2 regions of the Halomonas sp. 7T genome follow, and region 2 is predicted to be linked to the other one. Evidence: predicted binding sites of a transcription regulator. Region 2 holds the regulator's gene; the other holds the start of a gene.
What was found. Region 2 encodes PhoB, which activates phosphate uptake and scavenging genes when phosphate is short. Its sites were predicted from a motif close to TGTCATANNNNTGTCANA; they were not measured.
Positions count from the first base shown of each region.

Region 1 (15,430 bases), 690 kb from region 2:
TTAGTTCTATACGACACCCTCACTCCCACTCAATCGTAGCAGGCGGCTTGCTGCTTACATCGTAGGTAACCCGAGAAACCCCTTCCAACTCGTTGATAATGCGGTTGGACACCTTCTCCAGCAGCTCGTAGGGCAGGTGCGCCCAGCGGGCGGTCATGAAGTCGATGGTTTCGACGGCGCGTAGCGCAATGACCCACTCGTAGCGGCGGCCGTCGCCGACGACCCCTACGGATTTCACCGGCAGGAACACGGCGAATGCTTGGCTGGTTTTTTCGTACCAGCCAGAGGCGCGTAGCTCTTCGATGAAGATGGCGTCGGCATCGCGGAGGATATCGGCGTAGTCCTTTTTCACTTCACCCAGAATGCGCACGCCTAGGCCGGGGCCAGGGAACGGGTGGCGGTAGACCATATCGTAGGGCAAGCCGAGTTCGAGGCCGAGTTTGCGCACTTCGTCTTTAAACAGTTCGCGCAGCGGCTCGACCAGCTTGAGCTTCATGGTTTCCGGCAGGCCACCCACGTTGTGGTGGGACTTGATCACGTGCGCCTTGCCGGTTTTGGAGGCGGCGGACTCGATCACGTCAGGGTAGATGGTGCCCTGGGCCAGGAAGTCGACGCCATCGATTTTGCTGGCTTCTTCATCGAACACGTCGATAAAGGTGTTGCCGATGATTTTGCGCTTGGCTTCCGGGTCTTTCTCGCCTTCCAGCTTGCCGAGGAACAGCTCTTCGGCATCTACGCGAATCACTTTCACGCCCATGTGCTTAGCGAAGGTTTCCATCACTTGGTCGCCTTCGTTCTTACGCAGCAGGCCGTTATCCACAAACACGCAGGTTAGCTGGTCGCCAATCGCTTTGTGCAGCAGTGCGGCTACTACAGAAGAGTCGACACCGCCAGAAAGGCCGAGCAGTACGTGGCGATCGCCTACTTGCTCGCGTACGCGCTGTACTTGGTCTTCGATGATTTGTGCCGGTGTCCACAGCTTTTCGGCACCGCAAATATCCAGCACGAAGTGCTCAAGAATGCGCTGGCCTTGCAGGGTGTGGGTCACTTCCGGGTGGAACTGTACGCCATAGAACTGCTTTTCTTCCCAGGCCATGGCGGCAATCGGGCAGCTCGGGGTAGAGGCCGTCACGGTGAAGGTGTCAGGTACTTGGGCGACTTTGTCACCGTGGCTCATCCACACATCCAGCAGCGCGTTGCCAGAAGCAGCGTCTACGTGGTCTTTAATGTCTTTGAACAGTGCGTTTTCAGCGTCGATTTGAATTTGGGCATAGCCAAATTCGCGCTGGTTAGAGCCTTCGACTTTACCGCCCAGCTGCTCGGCCATGGTTTGCATGCCATAGCAGATACCCAATACCGGCAGGCCCATTTCAAACACGCACTGTGGGGCACGCGGGGAATCCAGCTCGGTCACAGATTCCGGGCCACCGGCCAGGATGATGCCGTTAGGGTTGTATTCGCGAATCTCTTCCTCGGTGATATCGAAGGCGCGGATTTCAGAGAATACGCCGATTTCACGTACCCGGCGGGCGATCAGCTGGGTGTACTGGGAGCCGAAGTCGAGAATCAGAATCTTATGGGCGTGAATGTCACTCATGGCAGGGTCTCGGTTAAGCGGTGCGGGTGCCGCTGGTAAGGCCAAAAAGCAAGCGGCGAGCTGCAATGCTCGCCGCGCCATTTAATAAAACGTGCTGGTTAGCTCACCCGGTAGTTGGGAGCTTCTTTAGTGATCTGCACGTTATGAACGTGGGATTCGTTAAAGCCAGCGCTGGTAATTTGTACAAACTCCGGCTTGGTGCGCATTTCTTGGATATCGCGGCAGCCGGTGTAGCCCATGGAAGCGCGCAGCCCGCCCATCAGCTGGTGAACGATAGCGCCCATCATGCCTTTATAGGGTACGCGGCCTTCAATGCCTTCCGGCACCAGTTTCTCGGCGCCTTCGCTCTTGTCTTGGAAGTAGCGGTCGGCACTGCCCTGGTTCTGAGACATGGCGCCCATGGAGCCCATACCACGATAGGCTTTGTAGGTACGGCCTTGGTAAAGCTCAACTTCACCCGGCGCTTCTTCGGTACCGGCCAGCAGGCCACCCACCATCACCGCACTTGCGCCTGCGGCGATGGCTTTGGCTAGGTCACCTGAGAAGCGAATGCCGCCATCGGCGATCAGCGGAATATCGAATTCTTGCAGCGCTTCGGCCACGTTAGAAACCGCAGTGATTTGCGGTACGCCAACGCCTGCCACAATGCGCGTGGTGCAGATAGAGCCGGGGCCAATACCCACCTTAACGGCGTCTGCACCTGCTTCCGCCAGCGCTTTTGCGGCGGCGGCGGTGGCGATGTTGCCGCCAATCACTTGAATGTTGGGGAAGTTCTCTTTAATCCAGCGCACACGGTCGATAACACCTTTGGAGTGACCGTGGGCAGTATCCACAATAATCACATCCACACCGGCGTCGGCTAGGGCAGCAACGCGATCAGGCGTTTCGGGGCCGGTGCCAACGGCGGCGCCTACCAATAAGCGGCCATCGCTATCTTTAGCCGCCATCGGGTAGGTGCGGGCTTTTTCGATGTCTTGGAAAGTCACCAAACCGCGCAGGTGAAACTCGTCATCAACAATCAGCATTTTCTCAATGCGGTGTTCGCGCATTTTGGCTTTGCTGGTTTCAAGGTCGGTGCCTTCCTTGACGGTAATCAACCGCTCACGGGGGGTCATGATGTCCGCAACGCTGTCGCCGTGATTGGGCTGGAAGCGCATATCACGCTCGGTCACAATCCCGACCAGCGTTTCGCCTTCAACCACGGGAAAACCAGAGAAGCCGTTCTCACGCGCCATTGCCAGCAGGTCATCCAGCTTCGCCTTGGGGCTAACAGTGACCGGATCTTTTACAATCACGCTTTCGTGCTTTTTAACCTTACGCACTTCAGCGGCTTGCTGGCTCATGGCCATGCTCTTATGGATAATGCCAATGCCGCCTTCCTGAGCCATCGCAATTGCTAGACGCGCTTCGGTAACGGTGTCCATTGCAGCAGAAAGCAGCGGGATGTTGAGTGAAATATTGCGGGTCAGGCGGGTTTTGAGGCTGACATCCTTGGGCAGAATATCGGAGAAGCCGGGAACGAGGAGTACGTCATCGAACGTAAGTGCTTCTTGGGCCATACGTAGCATAGCGGCAACACCCTGATGGAAGAGGAAGTGGGGCGTGGAAAGTTAATCCCCTATTATAACGTTTGGAGGGGTGTACCAGCAATGCGATGGGAGCATATACAAAACAAGCAGCCCCCCTAAAGGGAGCTGCTTGTCTGTTTCAAGCTAGACGACGTTAATCCAGCGCGCGGTCGTCTTCTTCACTGGGGAAGTCCAGATCCTCCAAACGCCCGGTCACCGCCGTGGCGATATTGGCCAAGTGCGAAGAAACCCGCTTGTAGTGGCGCGCGAGCAGCGAGTACGCCACGGCTTCATGAAATTCAACCGCCTCTTCTTCACCCAGCAGCGCTTCAATGAGGTCATCGCAGATGCCGCCAATTTCGCGAGCGGCGGTGATGATGCGATGGGCCTGGGCTTCGTCTGAGTCCCGCGTAGCCGTGATCAACTCTTTAAACAGACCGGATAGACGCTCGGAGATCTTATCCAAGGGCTTCTGATAGCGATCAACATGAAAGCCCTCACTGTAGAAAGCGCCAACTTCAAAGACGTTTTTACAGTAATCGCCGATGCGCTCAGCATCTTTTGCAACGCTCATCAACGCCAGGCAGATAGAAACATCATGGCCGGGATTAACGGTCAGGTGGCGCAGTACTTTACGGCGGATAGAGCGCTCAAGCTCGTTGACCGCCACATCCCGCTGATAAAGCGGCTGGCGCACGTCTTCGGCCGGCACCGTGCTGTAAAGCACCTCGTTAGCACGTGCGAACATCCAGGCACCATGCTCCAGCATTTTGGTCAGATCCGCGTAGGCCTGATCAATGCTGGTTTCCGAGGTAAGCGCACTATAAAGCTGTTTGAACATGATAAACCCCTCGGTTGGCCGCGCTTAGCGCAGGCGCATGAACAATTCGGTTAAGGTAATGCCGACCACCGGCACCACCAGGAATACGCCTATCAGGAACATGAAGGCGTAGCGGATCTGCTTACCAGCCAAGCGGCCATACCACGTGGCAATACGCAGCGGGATCACCCTCAGCGGCCACCAAATAACCGTACCAGTTAAGTTAAAAATAACGTGAAACAGCGCCACCGTCATCGCCGCAGCGATAGGGTTAGCAGTCGCCGCCAGTACGCTGGTAATAGTGGTGCCCAGGTTAGCTCCCATCATAAAGGGTAGCACTCGGCGTAGGCGCACCACGCCCGCACCCGCCAGGGGCACCATCAGGCTGCTGGTAATAGAGCTAGACTGCACCAGCACCGTAGACACCACCCCGACACCGTAGGCCCGCGCATCGGTACGGAAGAAATAGGTACGGAAGAGGCCATCCATATGGCGCAGCAGCGCACCGCGCAGATTCTTCACCATAAAGACCAGCGCTGTGAACATCAGCAGCAGGCCCAACCCTGCGACGAACAGGCCCGCAGAGGCCACGCTAGGCATCAGAGCGTTACCTAGCCAACTGGCAACATCAACAATGGGGGCAGTGATTACCTTAATCGGACTACTGGGCTTGGCAACTTCCTCCAAGCCAATCAGGTCCGCTAACCAACCGGCTAGCCGTGTAAAGATGCCGTAACCATTCTCATGGAACATTCCCGTCAGCCACTCCACCGGGAAGACCAGCAAGACCGTGAGAATATTGAATAAGTCATGCATCAGCGCCGCAGTAAACGAGCGGCGGAAGTTACGTTTGATCCGCACGTTCGCCAGAGCCACGATGACGCCGGTAACGGCGGTGCCGATATTGGCGCCCATGATGGCGAAAACCGCCGTGCCCAGCGTCATTTCGCCGCTAGCCACCAAGGTGACAATCAGCGCCGACGTGAACGACGAGCTCTGCACGATCATGGTGACCAACACCCCAGCCATTAAGGCAATAAAGGGGTTCGCACCAAGCGCGAAGGCACGGGCTAACAGGTCGCTATCGCTACCGAACGTACCCAGGCCAGCGCCCAGTACGTTAAGTGCAGCCAAGAACAGGTAAAGGCACAGGCCGGCGTAAATACCGCGCAACCACGCGGGCACCTCACGCGGCACCTCGCGAGCTAGAGCAGGACGATCGGTTGAAGGTCCGAGATTCGACATAAGTGGTCTGCCGTGTTGGTGGACAATCTATGTATGACGCTTTGATGACAGTTTTGTGTCGGCGAGCAACTTAGCACGGTTATGTGACAATTTGATGACGAAAACAAAACAATCTAGTGAATAACCGAGGCACGGCGGTCTCTCCCTGCCCCCATTGCAAAGACCCTCTCGAAGACCAACGCGAAGACCGTCGCAAAGAGCATTGCTGATACACGTTATCGTATTGTCTAATGATCATCTCCCTTCATTGATGACCGCACTGCAAGCGTTGGATGACACCTGCCTCCATGACCGCCTCAAACAGCACTATCTTCTCAGTCAGCGAACTCAACCTCAAGGCGCGCAAGGCGCTAGAGCGAGACATGGGCGAAGTATGGGTCGAGGGCGAGCTGTCTAACGTTTCTCGCCCTGCGTCGGGGCATATCTACTTCACACTTAAAGATGATCGCGCGCAAATACGCTGCGCGCTGTTTCGTCAGCGGGCGCGGTTTGTAGCCGCCCCCATGCGCGATGGCGACCAGGTCAAACTACGCGGGCGCGTATCGTTATTTGAGCCGCGGGGCGACTATCAATTAATTGCCGAAGCGGTGCAGGCAGCGGGCCTAGGCGAACTGCTAGCTGCCTTTGAGCGTCTGAAAGCGCAGCTGGAAGGTGAAGGCGTGTTTGCCAATACCCGCCCCCTGCCCTTTCCGCCTCGCAAAATTTTGATTTTAAGCTCTGCCAGCGGCGCGGCCATTCGCGATGTACTGGCCGTGTTTGAAGCACGCTGGCCGTTGGCGGATGTGACGCTAATTCCAGTGCCTGTTCAAGGGGCTGATGCGGCACCGGCGATGATTTCGGCGTTGGGCCTGTTAAACCGCCAAACACGCCTCGACCCCGAGCAGGATATCGTGCTGCTGACTCGTGGTGGCGGCAGCCTTGAAGACCTATGGGCTTTCAATAATGAACATCTCGCCCGGGCGATTTTTCACTCCCGCTTGCCGGTGATGTCGGCGGTGGGCCACGAAGTGGATGTCACCCTAGCGGATTTTGCGGCGGATATGCGCGCTCCAACCCCTTCCGCCGCCGCCGAGCGCTTAGTGCCCGACCAAAAGACCCTGAAGCGCCAGCTGGAACAGGCGGAAAACCGCCTGCACCGCGCCATGCAGTCACGCTTAGAGCGCGACAGCCAACGCCTAGATACCCTACGCGCCCGCCTACGCCACCCCGGCGAGCAGCTCAACCGCCAGCGTCAACACCTCACCGCCCTTACACAGCGGCTGCAGCGCGCGATGCAGCACATACTCCTCCAGCAACACGCCCGCGTCACGCAATTAGAACGGCGTTTAGCCAGCCAGGATATGGCACGGCTGTATCGCGCTGAGCAGGAGCGCCTATTCAGCTTACAGCGCCGCTTGGGCAGTGCCATGCAGCGCGCCGTGGAAGTACGGCAAATGCGCCTCAATAGCGCCGCCCGTGAATTAAACGCGGTTAGTCCGCTTGCGGTATTAGGGCGCGGCTACGCCATCGCCCAGGACGAAAAAGGCCACATTATTCGTCGCGCAGACGACACCGCCCCTGGCCAAAAGCTCTCGCTACGGCTAGGTGAAGGAAAACTCAGCGTGGAAGTAAAACGGCGCTACAAAAAGTAGCGCCGCGAATGTTGGGCTAGCCAACACACATCTATTTGCGATCTTTCTTGTCGGATGAATCGCCGTCGCTATCGGGATTAACATGATGCGTATCCGGCATCGGATTGGCGTCGTCGTGATGGTCATCACGCTGGTCTTTCTTAGGGTCGTCTTTATCGGGGTGCGCACTTGCGGCAGAAAATTCGCTGTTCATATTACCTCCTACTCCATGGTGGTAGTCATAGGGTAGCGGTGTAGATGGAACGTTAAACAACCTCCACTACGAACCACAGCCTAAGAGCTAACCGTGATTATCAATTAGCTCTGCTCACTATAGTCGCTCTTCTCTTTCTTGCCATTTCCCATCCCGGCAAGGCAATCAGTTGCTACCCCACCCGCCTGATTAAAAAATATTAAAAATATCATTAGCTTTTACTAACAGCGCTGCAGAAAACAACAACTATCAGGGTTTTAAATAAGACTTATAACGTGTGGCGATACCTTGCCCTTGGCGGTTAGTCAGTTCGTGTTTGCCCTTCAGCAAACGCCTGGACTACGTTGAAATTGGACAGGCACCAGAAAGCACGGGTGCCCGTTGAACCAATGTGCTAACAAAGGAGTGACCGCACATGAGCAAACAGCAACAGCCACCCCAGCATCAAACCAAGCAGCCAGGCGACGAGCACGCTATGCATCCCGAACCGGAATACATCCGCGATAGCTACCGAGGCGCTGAAAAGTTGCAGGATAAAGTCGCGATTATTACCGGCGGTGACAGCGGCATTGGCCGTGCGGTGGCAGTGCACTTCGCCCGGGAAGGCGCCGACAGCGTGATTGTGCACTTAAAAGAGGATAAAGATGCCGAAGCAACCAAACGACTGGTGGAAGCGGAAGGCCGCCGCTGCCTGGTACTAAAAGGCGATGTGGCAGAGCCCAGTTTTTGCCGTGAAATAGTAGAGCGAACGCTGCAAGCGTTTGGCAAGCTGAACATTGTCATTAATAACGCTGCCGAGCAGTACGATTGGGAAGATATAACCGATATTCCTGACGACCAACTGCTGCGCACGTTTCAAACCAATCTATTCAGTCATTTTTACTTAACAAAAGCAGCGCTGCCTCATTTAAGCGAGGGCGATACCATTATCGCCACGTCTTCCATTAACGCGTTTAAAGGCAACGATACGTTAATTGACTACACCGCTACCAAAGGGGCCGTTCAAGGGTTAGTGCGCTCGCTGGCAATCTCGTTGATAGATCGGGGCATTCGTGTCAACGCCGTGGCGCCTGGGCCCGTGTGGACGCCGCTCATTCCGGCAAGCTTTGATAAAGAGAAAGTCGCCGCGTTTGGTAATCAAGTGCCTATGAAACGTCCCGGCCAGCCCAGCGAAATGGGGCCAGCCTATGTGTACCTCGCCAGTGAGGAGTCATCCTACATGAGCGGCCAAACGCTGCACCTAAATGGCGGGGTTATCCTGAATACCTAACGGTGAAGAGGCACGGCTTAACGCGCTTCCAGCAGAAACGGCAGCGCCTCATCCAGCAGGATATCGGGTATCTCTTCGGCGATGTAGTGGCCGCACGGGAGTGCTTTGCCTTCCACCTGGGTCGCTACTTTGCGCCATTCGGCAAGCGCATCAAAACACGCCTCTATCGCCCCTTCGACCCCCCACATCACGTTTAATGGGCAGGTAAGTTTAACGCCAGCGTCTATATCTGCTTGATCGTGAATCAAATCAATACTGGCGCTGGCGCGGTAATCACCGCAAATACCCGTTGCGGCGCCAGGAAGCAAAAGGCAGCGCTCGTACTCCGCGAGCGCTTCTGAGGCGAAAGGCGCCATGCCTGCACTGCGCGCCCCCATCACGCTTTTTAAATACTGGGCGGGGTCACTGTTAATCAGCATTTCCGGCAGCGGTTGGGGACGAATGAGAAAAAACCAGTGCCAGTAGGCGCGCGCAAAGGCTTCGGTAGTGCCGCGATACATGGCCAGGGTGGGGGCAATGTCCAACAGCACCATACGCTCAACGCGCTCCGCGTGGTCTATGCCCAAGCGATGGGCCACCCGCGCCCCGCGGTCGTGGGCCAGTACCTTAAAGCGCTCAAAACCCAACGCGCTCATTAACGCAGCCATGTCGTTAGCCATGGTGCGCTTGGCGTAGTTGAGGTGCTCTGGGTCGTCGTCGGGTTTAGCGCTATCGCCGTAACCACGTAGGTCCGCCGCCACAACGGTGAAGTGCTGGGCCAGGGTAGCCGCCACGTTATGCCAAATCACATGGGTTTGCGGGTGACCGTGAAGCAGCAGTAGCCCAGGGCCGCTACCGCCCAGGCGAAAGGCAATATCCACGCCATTAACCTGGCGCGTGTGCTTCTCAAACCCTTTAAACATACTTTCACCCCACTGCATGCTCTAACGTGGCTGTGCCAGAGATGTTTAAGCGCTGATGGGCGACTCTGCCTTTAATACCTGCTCGAACAAAATCGCCTCAAAGTGCTCCATCGGTGCGACAGATTTGAGCGTTTTAGCGCGTAAAATCGCGCCTTCCCAACCAGAAAGCACAAAGCTCGCCAGGGCGTCTGGCGCAATCGTCGTACTGACGGCGCCTTCGGCTTGGGCATCGCGCAGGCAGGTCACCAGGCGTTTTTCCCAGCGCTGGAACACAAGGTTAAGCGCATCGCGGAAGGTATCGCTCTGGCCGGAAAGCTCTTGCCCCAGATTGCCAATTAAACAGCCGGTTGTATGATCGCATTCGCGCATGTGCGCACGGCCAGCGGCAAAATAACGGCGCAGCCGCTCTAACGGCGGTAAGGTGGCGTCTTCAAGCAGCATGGCCAAGTTATCATCGTACTCTGTGGCAAAGCGCTCTATCACCGCCAAGCCAAAATCTTCCTTGCTGGAGAAGTAGTGATAAAACGAGCCTTTGGGCACACCGCAGGATTTTAGAACGGCATTAATACCCGTCGCGTTATAGCCCTGTTGGGCAATAAGTGCAGCGCCAGTTTCAATTAACTTATCGCGGGTCGCGGTGTTTTTTATCATGTGACGTAGACCAGTAGTCTAATGATGTTCAAATACAGTGAGCGGTCGTTCTTTTTACGACGCTATTAGGTAACGCCATGCCGGGCAAGCGTGTTGCACATAAATTGCACATTACTTACCTAATCGCTGCTTAGGAATCGTAGATGCTAGCATGATACGCCTAATGACCTGGAACTTTCGCCCCTAGCCAACGGATGACGCCCGTTAATGACCCCTTCTCGCTATTACGCTTCACTTCAACAAGGCCGCATTCATTTCGGCGCCCTAGCCGCGCTGCTGGTATTCGCCGGCGGGCTGGCGCTGGCCTGGTGGATTATTAGCCAGCCGCCCCGCATTGAACGGCGCCCACCGCCGCCAACACCACCGCCGGTGGTGGATGTCATCAGCGTAGAAGAGCGCCTCCAAGCGCCGCAACTCAGCGGTTTTGGCCGGGTAGAGGCAGAAAAATCCACCCTATTGGCCAGCCGCGTTGCTGGCCAGCTGGAACGTTTTGGGCAAGGCGTCCTCCCCGGCCAAGTGGTGGAGCAGGATGCCCCCCTGGTATATATCGACCAAGCAGACCTACAGCTAGCGCTTGAAGACGCTGAGGCGCAGCTGGCTAACGCCCAAGCGCTGCTCGCCTTAGAACAGGCGGAACAGCAGCGCGCCCGCAGTGAATATGAATCCTTTGGTCGCCAGCTTTCCGCTGAGCGCCGCGCCTTGGTACTGCGCGAGCCCCAGCTGCGTCAGGCCCAGGCGCAGCTTACCCAGGCACGCGTAGCGCGTGATCAGGCGGCATTAAATTTAGAGCGCGCTACATTAAAAGCGCCCTGGCGGGCCATGATTCAAGACCGCTTAGTCGGCGCAGGCAGCCTGCTCAGCCAAGGCACGGAAGTGCTTAGCTTGGTGGGGGTTGAGCAGTTTTGGGTACGCGCCTCGCTACCTGGGGAGACCCTGGCGTGGCTACAGCCGGGCGACACCGTGACGCTGACCAGCCAAGGCTGGCCAGAAGGCGCCTCACGGGAAGGCCGTCTGCTATCAATACTGCCCAACCTGGAGGAGAACGGTTTACAAGCGCAGCTGCTAATCGCGGTGGATGATCCTCTCGCCCTTGAAAGTGACACTCTTGAGAACAGCGCTCTTGAAAACAACACCCCCGCCCTGCGCCTGGGCGATGTGGTGCGTATTCGCTACCACACCACGGCTATGGAAACGCTGATTGCCCTGCCCTCTGCGGCGCTGCGCCCTGGCGAGCAGGTGTGGTGGGTTGATGAGGATGAGCGCTTACGCAGCACCACCATTACGTTGGCCTACCGCGGCCAGGAAGAGGCGCTGGTACGCAGTGGCCTAGAGGCAGGCCAGCGCGTCGTGGTGGCCGGGCTTGCCCAGCCACGCGAAGGCCAGCAGGTACGGATACGCCAGCGAGGCGACACCCCTGCACGTGATGATGGAGCCACCCAATGACCCGCCGCGGCCCGCTGGCATGGATGGTCGACCACGGTGTAGCGCCCAACCTGCTGATGGTGCTGTTTATTGTTGGCGGCCTCTTTGCGTCTTTCGCGATCAAAAAAGAGGTCTTTCCTGAGTTTGAGACGGAAATTGTCCAAGTCACCATTAGCTACCCCGGCGCGACCCCGGAAGATGTCGAACAGAGCCTGCTTCTGCCTGTAGAAGCGGCCATTGCCAACGTTGAAGGCATTGATGAACTCACCGCCAGCGCCAGCGAAGGCAGCGCCAGCGTGCGCGCAACCCTAACCGATGGCGTCGACGTTATGCGCGCCTATCAGGATATCCAGCAGGCAGTGAACGCGATTACCACCCTGCCCAGCGCCGCCGACCCACCGCGCTTCACCCTGGCGGGCCGCTCGCGCAGCGTGGTCAGCCTGCAGGTCTATGGCACGGTGGGTTTAGCAGCGCTCCACGACGCCGCAGAGGACGTGCGCGCCGAGCTTCAGGCCACCAGCGGCATCTCTCGTGTCGAGCTCTCCGGCAACCGAGATCGCGAAATTCAGGTGCACCTGGACGACGAAGCCATTGAACGCTATGGATTGGATCACCAGCAGTTAGCCAGCCGCATCGCCGCTGAAGCGCTGGACTTAGCCAGTGGCCAGCTCACCACCGCCGAAGGCGAGTGGCTAATCCGCTATCAAGGGCGGCGTAACAGCGCCACTGAATTCGCTGAACTGCCCATCCTCACCACCCCGCAGGGTGCTCACGTTGTGTTGGGCGATATAGCCCGCGTGAGCGAAGGCTTTGCCGAAACCGACCGCGAGGAGTTCTACAACGGCCTGCCGGGGCTTTCAGTGGATGTTTACCAGGTGGGCACGCAAACCCCCACCAGCCTTTCCACAGCCGTGCATGACGAGCTTGAGCGGCTGCGCACGACGCTGCCAGAAGGCGTGAGCCTGGACGTGTCCCGAGACAGCTCTGTGGTATACCAAGACCGCCTTAGCCTACTGTTGAAAAACGCCTGGATGGGCCTAGCGCTTGTCATGATCCTGATGGCGCTGTTTCTGGAAGCACGGCTGGCGTTTTGGGTAACGCTGGGTATACCCACCGCGTTTTTAGGCGCCATGCTGTTCCTGCCATGGGTGGGCGTCTCCTTGAACCTCATGTCGATGTTCGCTTTTATTATTGCGCTCGGCATTGTGGTAGATGACGCCATTATGGTGGGTGAAAACATCTACAGCTACCGCGAGGAGGGCTACTCGCTGCGCGATGCGGCGGTGAAGGGCGCGGGGGAAATCGCAGTGCCACTCACCTTTGCCATCCTATCTAATATTGTGGCGTTTTTGCCGCTGCTGTTTTTACCCGGTTTTTTAGGGCTAATTTTCGCCACGGTGCCGGTGGTGGTGATTACCGTGTTCTTAATCTCCTGGGTGGAAGCGCTGTTTATTCTTCCCGCCCACCTTGCCCACAGCCGAAAGCCGCGCCAAACACCGGCGTGGCAGCGCCCCCTTGAAGCGGTGCGTCAGCGCATGCAGGGTGGCTTGCACCACTTCACCTACCAGCAGTTCGAGCCATTTTTGCAACGCGCACTCAACCAGCGCCTGCTCTCAGTAGCGCTCGGGGTGGCGATACTCTCGATAGCCCTGGCCTGGGCAATGAGTGGTCGGCTGGGGTTTTCACTCATGCCACGCGTGGAGTCCGACCAAGTGCAAGCCAGCGTGACGCTTCCCATTGGTAGCCACATCAGCATTAGCCGAGAACTTAGCCAGCAGCTGCTCAACGCCGCTGAGCAGCTTAGCGAGCGTGAAGAGACCCTCAGCTTTAGCAGTTCGCGCAGCCGCCTGGACGGTGAAAGCCTTTCGGTGCGTTTGGATATCGCCAGAGAGAGTCTGGACGCCTGGCCGCCTTCCCGTATTGCCGGGGAGTGGCGGGAGCTCACCGGCGATTTAGTCGGCGCACAGTCCGTCCGTTTTGAGTCTGACGTGGGTGGCCCTGGCAGCGGTGCGGCGCTGAGCCTGCGCCTCTCTCATCCCGACACCTTGGTGTTGGAAGCCGCCGCCACCCGGCTGGCAGAGCTGCTGGGAGAGTACGGGTTAACCGATATCGACAGCGGCTTAGGCGATGGCAAGCCGCAGCTTGAAATGCGCCTTTCCGCCGAAGGGCGGGCGCTGGGCTTAACCGGCAGCGACTTGGCCCAGGCGCTGCGCGGCCCCCTACAAGGCGCCACCGCCGTTGAGCAGTTTATAGGTCGGCGGGAAGTCAGCGTGGAAGTCCGCCTACCCGAGCAGGCGCGCGATAGCTTAAACGAGCTATATCGCCTGCCCATACGCACCCCAGACGGGCTCAGCGTACCGCTATCACGGGTCGCCGATATCACCCTCAGTCAGGCGTCCAGCAGTTTGCAGCGTATTGATGGCCGCCGGATTATCACCGTGACCGCCGATACGGAAGGCGATGGGTCGATTAACCAAGTGCTTGCCACCCTTCAAGAGGACGTTTTCCCCACCCTCAGCAATACGTGGCCGGGGCTTGAGGTCAGCATGGGCGGGCGCCAGCAGGACACCGCTGACAACTTAGCCACCCTACGTACCGCGATGTGGTTAATGCTCGCAGCGCTCTATGCACTGCTCGCTATTCCGTTTAGAAGCTACCTGCAGCCGCTGCTGGTACTCGCCGCCATTCCCTTTGGCATTGTGGGTGCCGTGGCTGGGCATATGATTATGGGCTTTGGGCTTTCGATTATCAGCCTGTTAGGCATGCTGGCGCTCTCAGGCGTGGTCATTAACGATGCTCTGGTATTAATCGACTACGCTAACCGCAAGCGCCGCGAAGGCATGGCCCCACGAGAAGCCATTGTGGCCGCCGCGACGCGGCGTCTACGGCCGATTATGATGACCACGTTAACGACCTTTTTAGGCCTTGCCCCGATGATCCTTGAAACCTCCCGCCAAGCACGCTTTATGATCCCTATGGCGATTTCGCTGGGGTTTGGCATGCTGTTTGCCACGGTTATCCTGCTGGTGCTGGTGCCCTGCCTTTACCTTGGCCTTGAGAATCTGCGCGAACGACTGAGCAAGCCACACTCGCCAAGCCCAGAAGGAGCACGCTGATGGCACGGCTCGCGTTATTGCGCCAGTGGCAGCCTTCGCGGCTCGGGTTAAAGTTGTTTGTGGTGATTTTGAGCGTCAACGTCGCCATTGCGGCCAGCATATTTCTGGCGGTCTCCTACAGCATCGATCGCGGCTTTTTAGATTACCTGAACCAAGCCCAGGAGCGTCGGGCGACACTGCTCGCCGATGGGCTGATTACCCGTTGGGAAACCCAAGGCAGCTGGGAGTGGCTGGAACAGTCCCCGGAACGCTGGCCGTTTATTGTGCGTTTCGAGCTTGGCCAGGAGCACCGCGACCGCCCCTCCTCGCTGGGCGAAGCGAGTGATTTTGCCCTACGCGACGCAGAGGGCAATGACGTTATCGCACCGAGCGGCCGTCGCCTTGGCCCGAGTGAGTGGCGCTGGCTCACGCTCTATAGCGACATGACGGGCAACGGCGATAACCACGCCATTGGCGCTCTTGGGTTTCGACCGCCGCAGCATATGATGGAGCGGATGGAGAGCCGCTTTTTAGAGCGCCAGCAACGCAATCTAGTGGTTATTGTGGTCTCACTGGTGCTGGCATCCTTACTGCTGGCGGGAGGAATCTCCTGGTGGTTAGGCCGACGAACCCGCGCCTTAGCGGGCGCCACTCTGCGACTCACCGAAGGGGATTACCACACTCGCCTAGCGGTTAAGGGCCGGGATGAACTTTCTCGCCTCGCGCGGGACTTCAACGTACTAGCGGCCACCCTGGAGGCCAGCCGTGACGCCCGGGCGCGCTGGGTTTCCGATACGGCTCACGAACTGCGTACGCCGCTGGCGGTGCTGCGCGGTGAAATTGAAGCGATGCAGGACGGTATTCGCCCTCTCGACCAGGAGAACCTTGCCTCGTTAGCCCAGGAGGTCGCCCAGCTTGAGCGGTTAGTGACCGACCTGCGCCTGCTCTCCCAAAGCGATGCAGGCGCGCTGGATATTCAGCTCGCGCCCATGAACCTGAGCGAATGCTTGAGCGGCCGCTTAAGCGATGCCGACCG
Region 1 covers NZ_CP087112.1:2,398,802-2,414,231, forward strand. Annotated here, with positions in the region: gene guaA (glutamine-hydrolyzing GMP synthase) at 20-1,597, opposite strand; gene guaB (IMP dehydrogenase) at 1,696-3,165, opposite strand; gene LOS15_RS11230 (phosphate signaling complex PhoU family protein) at 3,320-4,006, opposite strand; gene LOS15_RS11235 (Na/Pi symporter) at 4,031-5,230, opposite strand; gene xseA (exodeoxyribonuclease VII large subunit) at 5,518-6,861, shown strand; gene LOS15_RS11245 (hypothetical protein) at 6,893-7,054, opposite strand; gene LOS15_RS11250 (SDR family oxidoreductase) at 7,470-8,324, shown strand; gene LOS15_RS11255 (alpha/beta fold hydrolase) at 8,342-9,226, opposite strand; gene LOS15_RS11260 (TetR/AcrR family transcriptional regulator) at 9,272-9,874, opposite strand; gene LOS15_RS11265 (efflux RND transporter periplasmic adaptor subunit) at 10,085-11,320, shown strand; gene LOS15_RS11270 (efflux RND transporter permease subunit) at 11,317-14,415, shown strand; gene LOS15_RS11275 (ATP-binding protein) at 14,415-15,430, shown strand, end outside.
Region 1: LOS15_RS11235 (Na/Pi symporter) is a predicted target of PhoB. The motif match lies at 5,313-5,330, and genes of this name have one in related genera.

Region 2 (15,430 bases):
TAGATGACCGCGGGCTGGCAAAAACGGCGATTGATGCCGTGGGACGCGAGCTGGTGAAGTTAGGCTACATCCTGCCCCGCGCAGCAGCGCTGTTCGTCGTGAGCTGGGTTCCTGGGCTTAACCTACTGTCGCCTCTCTTATGGGCACTTTTTTCCGCCTGGATAATGGCCATCACCTATTTGGATTACCCAATGGACAACAATAAGATAACGTTTCGAGATATGCGCCACCGGCTTTCGCAGCGCTGGTGGCCAAGCCTGACCTATGGCGGATGGGTAACCGTTGTCACCTGGATTCCCTTGGCAAACTTATTCTTAATTCCCGGCGCAGTCGCAGGCGCCGTTTTGATGTGGGACCACCACTACCGTGGCTCACTCACTGCTGGATAAGTAAGAGTTGAACCATCCACACTTTTTAGATACCCACAAAAACGAGACCCCGCCGTGGCGGGGTCTTGATAACTCTTAATTCGAGCGATACCTGACGTTAGCTTCCTATCCTTTTGCGGGACTCCAACCTTGGAATTAACCCTGACTAACGTATTAATCGTCGCTAGATTCACTCCTTGAACCAGTGAGCATCCTTGCTTAGGACATCCTTGCCCCTTATATGCTCATTCCTTAGCGTAAGAGTTATCTACAACTTTGTAAAACAATGTTATTGATTAAAATTATCAATTACGACGCACTATTTTCTTCAACAAGCTCTTCTGGCGTGTACTCTTCATCACCGCTCATGTCGTCAGAATCAGGCTCATCAACAACGTCTGGACCTTGAGTGCCGTGATCGGTCGTTAGATCTTCAGTGTCGTAGTTGCCTGCATTCGCATTGTCTTGTGAATGATTATCTAATGGCTGCTCATCAGCTGTAATGCCTTGGTTCTGATCAATTGATGAATTTTCAGTAGTGTCGGCGAATGCTAGCGGGCTAGCCATCAAGCCAAAAGATACACCTAAAATACCAGCTTTCTTGAGTAGTTCCATGGACATCATATTCCGTCTCCTCGATCGCTGTTTGATACCGCTAAATTTAAGGAAGAGTGCCATATAGGCTTACCAGTTCCAGCGGTTATCTTCCTTACCAAGATAACTGCATCACCTGTGCCACTTTGCCAAAAAAAATAATAAAATCATAAAATACAAATACTTATTATTTTTTATAATGTCTTTTTGACCGCTCGGAAAGCACGCTTAAAACCGCAAAAGTGACTAAAAATGACACATGCGCAGGGTTTGACCATTCTTAGCAGTCAAACTGACACACTTATACAAAAATTGTTCATCAAGGCGGGGCGACTGTGAAAGCAAATAGACGATGAGGGTAAATAGCGTGGCAAGCACCGTCGAATTAGCGGGCCAAGACCCGAGTGGCAGGAAATACGCAGCGAAACCTCGCGCCCTCACCAGGCCGGGAGACGATGTGCAGCTGGGCGTCATGGCGTAGCAGCACATGCTTAACAATGGCTAGACCCAAGCCAGTGCCGCCAGTCGCCGTGCTGCGCCCTTTATCAACCCGGTAGAAACGTTCGGTCAGCCGAGGGATATGGACAGGGTCAATCCCCTCACCATTATCTTCCACCGCGATGCAGGCGCATCCATTCTCTTGTGTGGTCCAGCTTAGGGTTATTTGACTCCCTGTCGGTGTGTAGCGAACAGCATTAAACGCAAGATTAGAAATAGCGCTGCGAATTTCCTGCTCACTGCCCACTAGCTGCGCCTCTCCCTCAATGCGCACGTCGATATTATGCAGCAGGCTACTTGCAGCATGCCCCCCTTGCTGCTGGCTGGAAAGCGCCACGGCATCCTGACGAATGCTCTCAAGTAACGGCCCAACGGCAAACGGCTGGTGATCTTTTCCACCTTGGTCAATTTCTAACCGTGAGAGCAGCAGCAAATCATTGACCAAGCTCTGCATGCGTTTGGTTTGCGCCTCCATTTGCCCAATTCCACGGCCTAAGCGCGGTGGTAACTGGTCGCTTAAATCACTGTATGTTTCCAAATAGCCGGAAAGTACGGTTAGCGGTGTGCGTAACTCATGGGAGACGTTGGCGACAAAGTCGCGACGCATCTGCTCCAGGCGATGCAGGCGGGTAATGTCTCGCGCCATGACGAGCCGCTCATCGTCGCCATAAAGGGTAATTTGATACTGTAAAATTCGGCGCTCATCAATGGGCGAGGTCAGTGTCAAGGGTTCGCCATACTCATTGGCATTGAAATAGCTGATAAAGCGCGGGTCACGTAGCAAGTTCGTAATATGTTGCCCACGGTCATGGGCGGTTTGTAGACCCAGCATTTCTGCAGCGGCGCTATTCCACCACTCTAAGTCACCGTGGCGGTCCAGCATGACAACGCTGTCACGCATCGCTTCTGAGGATTCTTGAATACGCGCAAGGGTCGCCCGCAGGCGTGCCTGCGTAATACGCTGGCTCTTTTGGTAGCGGTAGAGACGATCAAATAGCTCGCCCCACATACCGCGTGCCGAGGGTGGCTCATCTTGGGGATGCAACGTTAGCCATTGAAACAGCGCCCGCAGCTGGCGAAGGTGATAAAACAAACACACCGCCAGCCCTGTAGCCAGCCCCAGCCCGGGCGCGCCTAACGCCCAGCCTAGCAAAACCCCTAGAGTCGCCAGCCAAGCAATTCGCCACAGTTCTCGCCCCCAGAGTCGCACGCGTTACACCCGTGCGGAGAAGCGATACCCAGTACCTCGCACTGTTTGGATAAGGTTTTGGTGGGCTTCGCCCAGGGCTTTACGCAAACGGCGGATGTGTACATCAACGGTGCGCTCTTCAACGTACACATTGCCACCCCAAACCTGATCAAGCAGCTGGCTGCGGGTATAGGCGCGCTCTTGGTGGGTCATAAAAAACTGCAACAGGCGATACTCGGTGGGACCCATTTCTAGCGCTTCACCATGCGCACTGACTCGGTGACTCACCGGGTCGAGCAGCAGGCCGTTAATTTCAATAGGGTCTTCAACACCCCTGGGGGTCGTGCGTCGCAGTACGGCTTTTAAGCGGGCCACCAGCTCACGCGGTGAAAACGGCTTGGTGATGTAGTCGTCAGCGCCCGCTTCAAGACCTTGAATCTTATTATCCTCTTCCCCCTTGGCAGTGAGCATAATAATCGGGATTTCAGCGGTTGCTTCTTCGCGTTTGAGCCGCCTTGCAAGCTCGATACCGCTGGTGCCGGGCATCATCCAATCCAGTAGCAGCAGATCGGGTTGATGGTCGACCACCATTGCATGGGCATCTTGGGCGTTATCCGCTTCAAGCACGTGATAGTCAGCCATTTCCAGCGCCACTGCGATCATTTCGCGAATCGGCGCCTCATCATCGACAATCAAAACGGTCTTGGCGGTCATTCCTAGGCCTCACGGTGTGCAATGGAACTAGCTCATAGAAAACAGTTCAATGAAATATCTGTGACGATAACACCATGACTTGGTGACAATTTTATGACAAGCACCATATTTAGCCAGTGATTGGCCACCAGCTCAGGGCAATACCGGCAAAAATAAGCAGCCCCGACCAGTAATTATTCAGAAATGCCTGGAAGCAGCCATCACGCTCACGGTGCGCAATTAGCCGCTGCTGATGGGCAAACGTCGCTGCCATCGCGACTAGCCCCAGCCAGAAAAAACCGCCTAACCCTACGCGTAGCCCGACCCAGGCTAACAGCGCCAGCGTGGCGAGTTGTAGCAAGCCAATGATTAATCGATCAGCATCTCCGAACAGCACCGCTGTTGATTTAATACCGATTTTTAAGTCATCGTCGCGGTCAACCATGGCGTACTGGGTATCGTAGGCCACGGTCCACAATACGTTGGCGAAAAACAGCAACCACGCCTCAAGGGGCACGCTCCCCAGCACGGCGCCAAACGCCATGGGTATCGCCCAGGAGAAAGCCGCCCCTAGCACCACTTGGGGAAAGTGGGTGTAGCGCTTCATAAAGGGGTAAATAAACGCCAGTGCTAAGCCGCCAATAGAGAGCAAGACGGTAAACCCGTTGGTAAGCAGCACCAGAATAAACGCAGCCGCTACTAGCCCAACGAACAGCAGCTGCGCTTCGGTTTCGCTGATGCGACCGGTGGCAAGCGGCCGGTGCTTAGTGCGCTTCACATGGCCATCAAAATGGCGATCCGCGTAATCGTTTACCACGCAGCCCGCCGCGCGCATCACGTAAACACCAGCAATAAAGATCAGCAATACATCGCGCCCAGGCACCCCCTCTGCCGCAATCCACAGCGCCCATAGGGTTGGCCACATCAATAGCCAGGTGCCAATCGGCCTATCCAGGCGCATCAGCTGTAAAAAATCCGCCACCCGAGCCCACCCCGTTGGCCGCAACAGAGAACGATCCATGCTTACCTCACGAAAAAAGATGCCGTCTTAGCCTAGCGCGAAGGCAGGCCAAGATCATCCGCCATAGTGGATAAAAAATACTCTTGAACCAGTAGTGAAAGCCCGCTGTGCTGAAAAACCGAGCGCCGCCCCCAAACGCCGGCCACCGTAGGCGCACAGAGGTGATGGGCAAAGCGGGGCCAGTGTTTAGTGGCATACAAAGGGCCGCGCACTAAATCAGGCTGGCGAAACAGCCAACTGCCTAACGAACGCTCGCCAAGCCCCTCTAGGCCTTTCCCCTGCAGTTGGGTGAGCGGTGCCACCGAGCGGGCAACGACCCAAGGTGTATCGTCCACACAGAGCGCGACTTCCCTCAGCCATGCATAGCGGCGTGGTTCAATACCCAAGGCCAGCGCCTCATCCCGCTGGGGCAAACCAATGGTTTGGCGTACTAAACGCACTCGAAACGGCTTGTCGCCTGCCGCCGCCGTGAGACGCGCCGTTAACGAGTCAGTAGACGCCACCCAGTGCTGCCAGGGCGCACTCATCGAAGGGCGCAGCGCATTAACGGGTAGCCAGTGCACAAACGGCTGGGTTTGCCGTAAAACTGGAGCCTTCACCGGATTCTCCAAGGCAGTCAAAAAAGTGGGCGGTAGTGTAACATGGTGCTCTCACAGGCTTTTGTTCCACCGACTTTTGGTGACTGCATGCCCCCATCGTCTCAACAAGGTACCGCTCCCCCCCACGCAGCGCTGGTGATTATTGGCACCGGCATGGCGGGCGTTGGCTTAGCCCGCGCGCTGCGCCGCCAGGGAGATACGCGCACTATCACGCTAGTTAGCGCTGACAGCGGCGATGACTACAGCAAGCCGCTGCTCTCCACCGGCTTTGCTAAGCGCTTAAGCCCCGATAAACTCGCCCAGCGCAACGCGCATGCGCTTGCCGATGAGCTAAACGCCCAGGTAGTTACCCACACCCAGGTCACACAACTGGATGTGGATAACCAAACGATACGGCTGAGTAACGGCCAAGCGCTTGGCTATGACGACGTGGTATTAGCCACAGGCGCGGCTCCACGTACGCCGTTTCGTATACCTAACGCGCTGGCTGAGCGTTGTTTTACCGTCAATGACTTAGATGACTATCGCCGCCTCCACGGGACGCTCACAAAACCTACCCGCGTCGCGATTATTGGCGCTGGCCTCGTAGGCTGTGAATTCGCCAATGACCTCCGCGCGGGCGGGCATCACGTCACTATCATTGCGCCTGAGAGCGCCCCGCTGCCGCGCCTGCTTCCCGAGCCGTTAGGTGTTGCACTGGCCGATGCTTTTCAAGCAGCGGGCATTCACTTAGCGCTGGGGCGCACCTTAGAAACCCTGTCTCCAGATGCCTACAACGCGCTGGCGCTGCAACTGGACAATGGCGAGCGCCACACGGTGGATATTGCGCTGTTAGCCACCGGCTTGGCGCCCCGCACTCAGCTTGCCGAAGCGGCAGGGTTGAACGTTAGCTCCAGCGGCATTCACGTTGACCGGCAGCTACGCACGAACCGCCCACACGTATTCGCGCTGGGCGATGTGGCCTGTATCGACGGCGTTAACGCCATGTATGTACAGCCGCTGCAGGCTAGCGTGAAAGCCCTGGCTGCAACGCTGGTAGGCTCGCCAACATCAGTGAGCTTTGGCGCTTGGCCGGTAATCGTCAAAACACCGCTACTGCCGGTCGTGGCTTACCCTCCAGCTCAGCCTCCGGAGCGCTGGCGAATCGAGGGCGATGGCGACGATTTTACGGCGCTTGCCGAAGATAAAGACGGACGTTTGATTGGTTTTGCGTTGACAGGCGGCTGCGTGAGAAGGAAAGTGGAGCTTTCCAGAGCAGCCCCTGCGCTGCTAGGCTGATTTTCGCCGCATTCACGACTAGTCTAAAGAAGCTAGACCAGCCGGGTAATGCTTTAAACAATACTGTTTTTACACATCACAAGCGTACGCTTGATTTTGTTACAAGGGAGTTTCCTCTATGCGTAAACCTGAACTCGCCGCTGCCATTGCTGAAGGTGCCGATCTTTCCAAAGACAAAGCGGGCCAAGTCCTCAACGTCATTCTGGATGAGATCACCAACAGCGTCGCTAAAGGTGAAGATGTTGCCCTGATCGGTTTTGGTACCTTTACCGTGCGTGAACGCGCTGCTCGTACCGGAAAGAACCCACAAACCGGCGCGCCGCTGCAAATTCCCGCCAGCAAAAATGTGGCCTTTAAGCCAGGCAAAGCGCTCAAGGACGCCGTTTCCTAATGAAGCTTAAGCTGACGTTGTGGCTGCTGAGTTTTATGCTCAAACGCGCCCTGCGCCGCAAGCCGCGCTTTAAAGAGCAGCTGGAACGCATGCGCGGTCTGGATTGGGGAATTGCCACGGAAGATTTAAGCATTGCCCGCTACTACCGGATGACGCCCCACGGGGTGACCACCGGCAAAGGCCTACCCGTGGATCTCGATCTTGAGCTACGCTTTCGCGATCAAGATGCCGCACTACGCATTCTCAAGAAGCCTACTCAGCAGGCATTTTTAGACGGCATGGTGGCAGGAGATGTTCGCCTCGTCGGCGATTCTGCCGATATGAACAAGCTGCAAAAGCTACTGAAATATTTGTAACCCTGTTCGGCCAGTCGCTGATGCCTAATGCCCCGTAGCCCGTCGCGCTGCGGGGCTTTTTGTTGGTTGCCCATCGCCGCCACTTTTATAGGGAACGCCTAGCCACTCGCTACAACAGAATATAAACTAAAGTCTAACACGAGACGCAGCAAAGAGACTCTATGCCACTTTCATCGCCTCTACGGCGTCTTTGGACACTGGATAAGTTCGCCTACAGCCTGCGGGTGTTTATCGCCTTTAGCGGGGCGCTGCTGTTTAGCGGGCTAGCGGGGGATGTGGCGCTCGTCATTCCGCTCTTTTTAGGCATTATCGCAAGCGCGCTTTCCGAAACCGACGACAGCTGGCAAGGCCGTTTGCAGGCGTTGGCGGTCACCCTGTTATGTTTTGCTTCAGCGTCGTTTGTGGTGCAGTGGCTGTTTCCGTGGCCGTGGCTGTTTGCGGTGGGCTTGGCGGTTTCCACCTTCACACTGATTATGCTCGGGGCGATTGGTCAGCGTTACGCCACTATAGCCTCTGGCACGCTGATTCTCTCGATCTACTCGATGATCAATATCGAGCAGCATGGCGGCGCGGATGAAGACGTCGCCACGCGTCAGCTGCTGCTGTTAGCCGGCGCGGCATGGTACGGGGCGATTTCAGTGGTATGGTGCGCGCTGTTCTCCCGCCAGCCGGTCAAACAGAGCATGGCACGGGTATATAAAGCCCTAAGCGCGTTTTTGATTCTCAAATCTGCGCTGTTCGAACCCGTGCGTGGCGTGGATATAGAGGCCCGCCGCGTGGCGCTGGCGCGACAAAACGGCCAAGTGGTGGATGCGCTAAACCAGGCAAAAGAGATCATTTTTCGCCGCCTGGAGGGGCAACGGGGCAGCCGTAAGCTGAACCGCTATCTGCAAATTTACTTTATCGCCCAGGATATCCACGAGCGGGCAAGCTCCACCCACTACCCCTACAGCGCGCTCACCGAGGCGTTTTTTCACCACGACGTGCTGTTTCGCTGCCAGCGTCTTTTAGACCAACAGGGCCGTGCCTGCCGCCAGCTGGCAAAGTCGCTGCTGCTTAACCGCCCCTTCAGCCATGAGCAGAGCGAGCAAGCGCTGGCAGATCTACGCGCCTCTATCGATAACCTAAGCGAGCGCGGCAAGCCCGAGTGGCGACCTTTAATACACCCCCTCAACGCCTTAGCCGATAACCTCTCAACGCTGGAGGCGCAGATTGCCAGTGCCCACAATCCCGATAACGTGGACCCGCGACGGGATAGCACGCTCTTCGACCGCTCGCCCTCCAGCCTACTGGAAGCCTGGCGCCGGGTGCGGCTGAATTTTACCCTAGGCTCGCCGACATTTCGGCACGCGGTGCGTTTATCCACGGCCTTAGTCGTCGGCTACGGGCTACTGCAGTGGCTTGACCCGGAACAGGGGTTCTGGATTTTGCTGACCACGCTGTTTGTTTGCCGCCCAAACTTCGCCACCACGCGACGCTTTCTATCGCAGCGAATTGTCGGGACAGTATTAGGGTTAGTCGCGGGGTGGGTATCCATTAGCCTATTTCCTCATCCCTTGGTGCAAAGCATGATTGCAGTGGCCGCAGGCGTCTCGTTTTTTGCTAACCGTGAGAAACACTACGTCATTGCCACAGCCTCCATCACCCTGCTGATACTGTGCAGCTTTAATCAGGTGGGTGATGGATTTGATCTGATATGGCCGCGCCTGTTTGATACGTTGATTGGCTCGTTAATCGCAGGACTCGCGGTGTTTTTTATTCTGCCCGACTGGCAAGGCCGGAGGCTCTACCGGGAAGCCGCTAACGTGCTAAACAATCACCGCCGCTATTTAGACGAAATTATTCATCAGTATGAAGAGGGCAAACAGGACGACTTAGCCTATCGACTCGCGCGCCGTAATGCCCACAATGCCGATGCAGCGCTCTCAACGCTGTTGACCAATATGCTCCACGAACCGGGCCACTATCGAAAGCAGGATGCTGACAACGGGCTGCGTTTTTTAGTGCTTTCTAATACGCTGTTAAGCCATCTCTCGGCGCTAGGTGCCCACCGCCACCGGCTGGCAGAAGATGAAGACGATGCCGAACTGGTGCCCCTCGCTAAGCGCATCAGTGCCCTTTTAGAACAGCTGGCAGAACAGCTGCACAAACGTTTACCCATCGAGCCACTCGATGAGCACGCCAAAGAGCTATTAGCGCAACTGGAAGAGCCGCCGGCTACCCTAGAAGAGAACGCAGTGGCGCTTTACCGGCCGATTCAGAGCCAACTACGTTTAATCGCACAACAGCTGGCACCTCTCGGCAATGCCTCTAGCCGTTTAGCCAGCGCACCTACTGTAGAGCCAACGCACAGCCCTGCTTAGCAATACGTTGCTACACCTGCCCATAGCGCCCTGCGGCCTCGCCCAGCCAACGGCGTATCAGCACAGCGGTGACGTCAGCATTGCCCTGAAGCGCCTGGGCCAGGGCGGTGACTCGCTCTAGCTGGTCGGCATCGCGCTCTAAATCCGCGATCTTCATTTGGGCAAGGCCGGTTTGGCGAGTGCCCAGCACTTCGCCAGGGCCACGAATTTCCAGGTCTTTTTCGGCAATGCGGAAGCCGTCAGTGGTTTCCCGCATCACGCCGAGTCGCTCACGAGAGCTTTTGGAGAGCGGCGGATGGTAAAGCAGCACACAGAAGCTTTCAGTGCTGCCCCGCCCGACCCGACCGCGCAGTTGGTGCAGCTGAGAAAGCCCCAAGCGCTCTGGGTTTTCGATGATCATCAGGCTGGCATTGGGCACATCCACGCCTACTTCGATCACCGTGGTGGCGACCAAGAGGTCTAACTCGCCGGTTTTGAAAGCGTCCATCACGTCGGCTTTTTCCGCTGCTTTCATGCGACCGTGAATCAGCCCAATGGCCAGCTCCGGCAGCGCCTGGGTGAGCTCATCCCGCGTCACCTCAGCAGCTTGGCACTGCAACACCTCGGACTCTTCGATCAGCGTACACACCCAGTAGGCTTGGCGGCCGTCGCTACAGGCATTACGGATGCGTTCCACCACTTCCGAACGACGCTCGTCAGAGACCACCACGGTTTTTACCGGCGTGCGCCCCGGCGGCAATTCGTCAATCACCGAGACATCGAGATCCGCATAGGCGCTCATGGCCAGCGTGCGGGGAATCGGCGTGGCCGTCATGATCAGCTGGTGGGGCGTTAACCCACCGGCTTCGCCCTTTTCTCGCAAGGCGAGGCGCTGGTGCACGCCAAAACGGTGCTGTTCGTCGATAATCGCCAGCCCCAGGCACTGGAAATGAACGTCATCTTGAAACAGTGCGTGAGTCCCCACCACCATTCGCGCTCGGCCATCGGCAATGGCGGCTTTAGCATCCAACCGCGCCTTGCCTTTTAGCTTACCCGCCAGCCACGCCACTTCAATGCCCAGCGGCTCAAACCAGGCTTTAAACGAGCGGTAGTGCTGCTCCGCCAGGATCTCCGTGGGCGCCATCATCGCCGCTTGGCAGTTGCCCGCCAGCGCTGAGAGCGCCGCCATTGCCGCTACCACCGTTTTCCCTGAACCGACATCGCCTTGCACCAGCCGCAGCATGGGTGCGGGACGCGCTAAATCGAGGGCAATCTCTTCCAGCACGCGCTGCTGGGCACCGGTGAGTGCAAACGGTAGCTGCGCTAAAAAGCGGGTTTGCAGGCCACGTCCCGACGGCAGAACCGGCGCGCCATCCGCCTGAATGCGCAGACGCACTTCCCGCAGGCTAAGCTGGTGGGCCAACAGCTCTTCCAAGGCGAGCCGCCGCGTAGCGGGGTGAAGGCCGTGAGCTAACTGCTCTAAATCCACATCCGGTGGGGGCTGGTGTAAAAGCTGCAGGCTGGCGTGTAGCCCCGGCAGCTGGAAGCGCTGACGCAAGGTATCGGGAATCACTTCAGGTAACGCTTCAGGGGCTTGTTCTAACAGACGCAGCGCTTGCTGGGTCAGTGCGCGCAAGCGGGTTTGGTGAAGCCCTTCGGTAGTGGGGTAAATCGGCGTGTAATACTCCTCTACCGGCGTCTCACTGCCGCCGCTGAGGCGGTACTCCGGGTGATAGATCTCAAGCCCCGTCGCTCCCGCACGCGCTTCGCCAAACGCCCGCACGGTCACGCCAGGGCGAAGCTGCTGCTGTTGCGCCGGCGAAAAATGGAAAAAGCGCAGGCTCAAGATGCCGCTACCGTCGCGCAAGCGAACCAATAAACTGCGCCGGCGCCCTTTCACCACGTCATTGGCGGTCACCTCACCTTCTACCACCGCTTCGTACCCCGCCCGCAGCTGGCCAATCGGGGTGAGACGTGTGCGATCCTGGTAGCGTAGCGGCAGGTGAAACAGCAGATCGCTGACGCGCTCAATGCCGAGTCGGGCGAGCTTGATCGCCAGCGCTTCGCCGACGCCTTTCAACGCCGTCACCGGTGCGGAAAGCTCACTCATGAGGCGCTATTCACCTTATGCACCGGCTGCCTGCACTGGCTAATCGCTTGGGAAAGCGCGTCAATGGCCTTCGGCCTTGGAAAGCTTGCCCGCCAAGCGATGGCAACCGTACGTGAGGGTGCTGGGTCAGCAAACGGGCGACTGACCAGCATGGCGTTTTCATATTGGTCGGTTCCGAGTGCTGACTGTGGCAATACCGTGATCCCCAACTTTGACGCCACCATATGCCGAATGGTTTCCAGTGAACCGCCCTCTGCAATCAGCGTATTATTAGGGCTGTTAAGCTTCTGGGTGATCGCCGGACAGGCCTCTAAAATCTGATCGCGGAAGCAGTGGCCCTCGCCCAGCAGCAGCAGCCGCTCTTCTAATAAGTCCTCTTTGTAAATGACATCACGCTCCACCCAACGGTGGTTAGCGGGCATCAGTACTTCAAAGTGCTCATCATAGATCGGCTTGGTGACTACGTCGGTTTCGGTAAACGGCAGCGCAACGATAATCACATCCAGCTCGCCACTGCGCAGCTTGGCCCGCAGCGTGCCGGTCATCCCCTCTTCAATATACAGCGGCATTTGTGGCGCGGCGTGGGCCAGTGCAGGTACGAGGTGCGGAAACAGGTAAGGCCCAATGGTGTAAATAGCGCCAATCCGCAGAGGATTCGCTAGCTGGTCTTTCCCCGCGCTGGCCATTTCATAAATCAAGCTGCTCTGCTCTAGCACCCGCTGTGCCTGGGCAATAATTTTTTCGCCTAGCGGCGTCACTTGCACAGTAGATTTCGAGCGCTCGAAGAGTGGGCTATCAAGCTCCTCTTCCAACTTTTTCACGGCCACGGAGAGCGTTGGTTGGGAAACATGGCAGCGTTCTGCTGCCCGGCCAAAGTGGCGCTCTTGAGCAAGGGTTACGATATAGCGAAGTTCTGTTAAAGTCATAACGGTGCCAGTGGGCATCCTCTCGTTGCTGCTTGTGACTAATAATCGTGACAGTTAGCGGGATGGCAAGGACAAGCAAGTCCTATTGACGATGTCACATCTCATAGAGACTTTGTATCTGATAGGGAATATTTATCAAGAGGAGTGAGCCAGGTGAAGCTAACTGTATTGATTATCGGCTGTGGCGATATCGGCATTACCTTAGGTCGTGAGCTGCTCAGCGAGGGGCATCGCGTCATTGGTTTACGCCGCCACGCTGATGCCTTACAGGGTAGTGGCATTGAGCCGCTAGCGCTGGATCTCAATAATCTTGAAGGCGCCGATGCGAAAGCACTGCCTCAAGCTGACTACGTGATTTACACCGTCAGCGCCGACCGCTTTGAAGAGAGCGCCTATCAAAGCGCTTACCCCGATGGCCTTAAACGCGTCCTAAGCGTGCTGGAACAGCACAAAAAGCCGCCAAAGCGTATTTTCTTCGTCTCGTCGACCAGCGTGTATGGCCAGCAAGAGGGCGAGGTGGTCAACGAGGCCAGCCCCACTGAATCCACCAGCTTCTCCGGCAATCTGATGTGTGAAGCGGAACAGGCGCTGCTCAACCATTCGCTCCCCGGTACCGTCGTGCGCTTTTCGGGCATTTACGGCCCAGGGCGAGATCGCCTGATTCATCAGGTAGCAGAAGGCCGTATCTCCCCGGTAACGCCGGTGATTTACTCCAACCGTATTCACCGGGACGACTGCACCGGTATTTTGGCCCATTTAATTCGCTGCCAAGAGAAGGGCCAGCCTCTTTCCGACCTCTACCTGGGAAGCGACTGCGAACCGGTTACCATGCACAACGTGATGGCGTGGCTAGCCAAACAGTTGAAAGTAGAATCGTCTGAGACCATGCAGTCACCGCTGCGCCGCCGTACCAGCAAGCGCTGCGATAACAGCCGGCTTCTTGAGACTGGCTATGAGTTTCGCTACCCAAGCTACAAAGAGGGCTATGCCCAAGTGCTTAAAGAGGGCGGCTTTTTAGAAGCGCAAAAGGCGTAACATCTAAACGCGCTATTTAGCGTGTTAATGCCACCACAATGCAAAGAGCGGGCTGTTTGAAACAGCCCGCTCTTTTTTTATCCCTGCCTATTAAACGTCACATTGAACCGTGACGTTTAGTCACCAATGACCATCACGGCCTCGGCTTCTACTTGGCTACCTTTGGGCAGCGCTTTCACGCCTACCGCTGCGCGGGCGGGGAACGGCTGGGAGAAGAACTCCTCCATCACCTTGTTTACAATGGCAAAATTATCTAGATCAACAAGGTATAGATTAAGCTTAACGATATCGCCCAGCGAACCAGCCGCTTCTTCACACACCGCTTGCAGGTTGGTGAACACCTGACGTGCCTGGGCTTCGAAATCCTCAGAAACGATCTCCATTGTCTCTGGATTGAGGGGGATCTGCCCCGACATATACACCGTATTGCCTGCTTTAATCGCCTGTGAATAGGGGCCAATGGCAGCGGGTGCTTTTTCGGTATTGATAACGGCTTTATTGCTCATGGGTGATCGTGCTCCTTAATGGTTTAAACATGATTATTTTTACCCATCACCCGTGCTGCCGCCTTTTGCCGGCAGCACGCAGGTATGGGCTATTAATTCGCCATTCGGGTAATTTTGCCTACGTTTGGCAAGTTACGGATACGCTTGATAATACGAGCGAGATGAACGCGCCCTTTCACCGATAGGGTTAAATTAATCGTAGAGAGGCGTGCATCACGCTCCTCAATGCCAATGCGCTCAATATTCGCATCCGCATCGGTCACCAGCCCGGCCAGTTCGGCCACCAGCCCACGACGGCTTTCAATTTCAATGCGCAGCGCAACAGGGAAGTCATCGTCAATCGTTTCAGACCACTCAAGCGCGAATAGCTTTTCAGGATCATTTTTCAAATCGGCGAGGTTACGACACTCGCTGCGATGCACCACTAGCCCCTTGCCTACCGAGAGATGGCCCACTACCGGGTCACCGGGCAGCGGGTGGCAACAGCGGGCAAAGTTGATCACCATGCCTTCACTGCCGCTAATCACGACGGCTTTATCGTTGCCTTCCGTCAGGGGTCGGTCGCGACGGTCGCCGTGGGCGACATCGGCTAACCGCCGCGCCACCACGTGGGCCATTCGGTTACCTAACCCCAACGACTCCAGCAGCGAATCCAGCGAGGTGACATCCAGTTCTTTAAACGCTTGGCTGAAAACACCTTCATCCAGCTCTTCTAAACTGGTTTCAAACGGCGTCAGCGCCTTATTCAGCAATCGGCGGCCCAGCATAATGGCCTCAGCCTGCTGCTGGTGTTTAAGCGCGTGACGAATGGCCGAGCGCGCTTTAGCTGTCGTTACAAAATTCAGCCACGCTAGATTAGGCTTAGCCCCGGGGGCGGTGATAATTTCCAGCGTTTGGCCGCTTTCTAACCGGGTGGAAAGCGGCGCGAGGTGGCGATCAATCCGGCAGGCAATGCAGTTATTGCCAATATCAGTATGCACACTGTAAGCGAAGTCGATCACCGTAGCACCCTGAGGCAACTCCATAATGTCGCCTTTGGGGGTAAACACGTAGATATCATCAGGGAACAGGTCATTTTTGACGTGTTCAATAAACTCTAGCGAGTCACCCGCGTGGCGCTGCATCTCCAGCAGCCCTTTCACCCAGGCGCGAGCGCGGGCGTGGCTACCTTCGGCAATCGGGTGATCAGTTTGCCCCGCTTTATAGAGCCAGTGGGCAGCAATCCCGTTATTGGCCATGGCTTCCATCTCACGGGTGCGAATCTGCACCTCAATCGGCATACCTCGCTGGCCAAACAGCGTGGTGTGCAGGCTCTGGTAGCCGTTCGCTTTGGGTATGGCGATATAGTCTTTGAAGCGCCCTGGTACCGGCTTGTAGAGATTATGCACCACGCCAAGAATGCGGTAACAGCTGGCCACGTCTTCGGTAATGATGCGAAACCCGAACACGTCCATAATTTCTGCAAACGGCTTACGCTGGTCGCGCATTTTTTTATAAATCGACAGTAAATGCTTCTGACGACCA
Region 2 covers NZ_CP087112.1:3,092,351-3,107,780, reverse strand. Annotated here, with positions in the region: gene cysZ (sulfate transporter CysZ) at 1-389, shown strand, start outside; gene LOS15_RS14560 (hypothetical protein) at 678-992, opposite strand; gene phoR (phosphate regulon sensor histidine kinase PhoR) at 1,348-2,670, opposite strand; gene phoB (phosphate regulon transcriptional regulator PhoB) at 2,674-3,363, opposite strand; gene ubiA (4-hydroxybenzoate octaprenyltransferase) at 3,473-4,363, opposite strand; gene LOS15_RS14540 (chorismate--pyruvate lyase family protein) at 4,396-4,962, opposite strand; gene LOS15_RS14535 (NAD(P)/FAD-dependent oxidoreductase) at 5,050-6,240, shown strand; gene LOS15_RS14530 (HU family DNA-binding protein) at 6,359-6,631, shown strand; gene LOS15_RS14525 (hypothetical protein) at 6,631-6,987, shown strand; gene yccS (YccS family putative transporter) at 7,149-9,350, shown strand; gene recG (ATP-dependent DNA helicase RecG) at 9,361-11,439, opposite strand; gene LOS15_RS14510 (hydrogen peroxide-inducible genes activator) at 11,436-12,365, opposite strand; gene LOS15_RS14505 (SDR family oxidoreductase) at 12,519-13,400, shown strand; gene LOS15_RS14500 (RidA family protein) at 13,517-13,906, opposite strand; gene LOS15_RS14495 (RelA/SpoT family protein) at 13,999-15,430, opposite strand, start outside.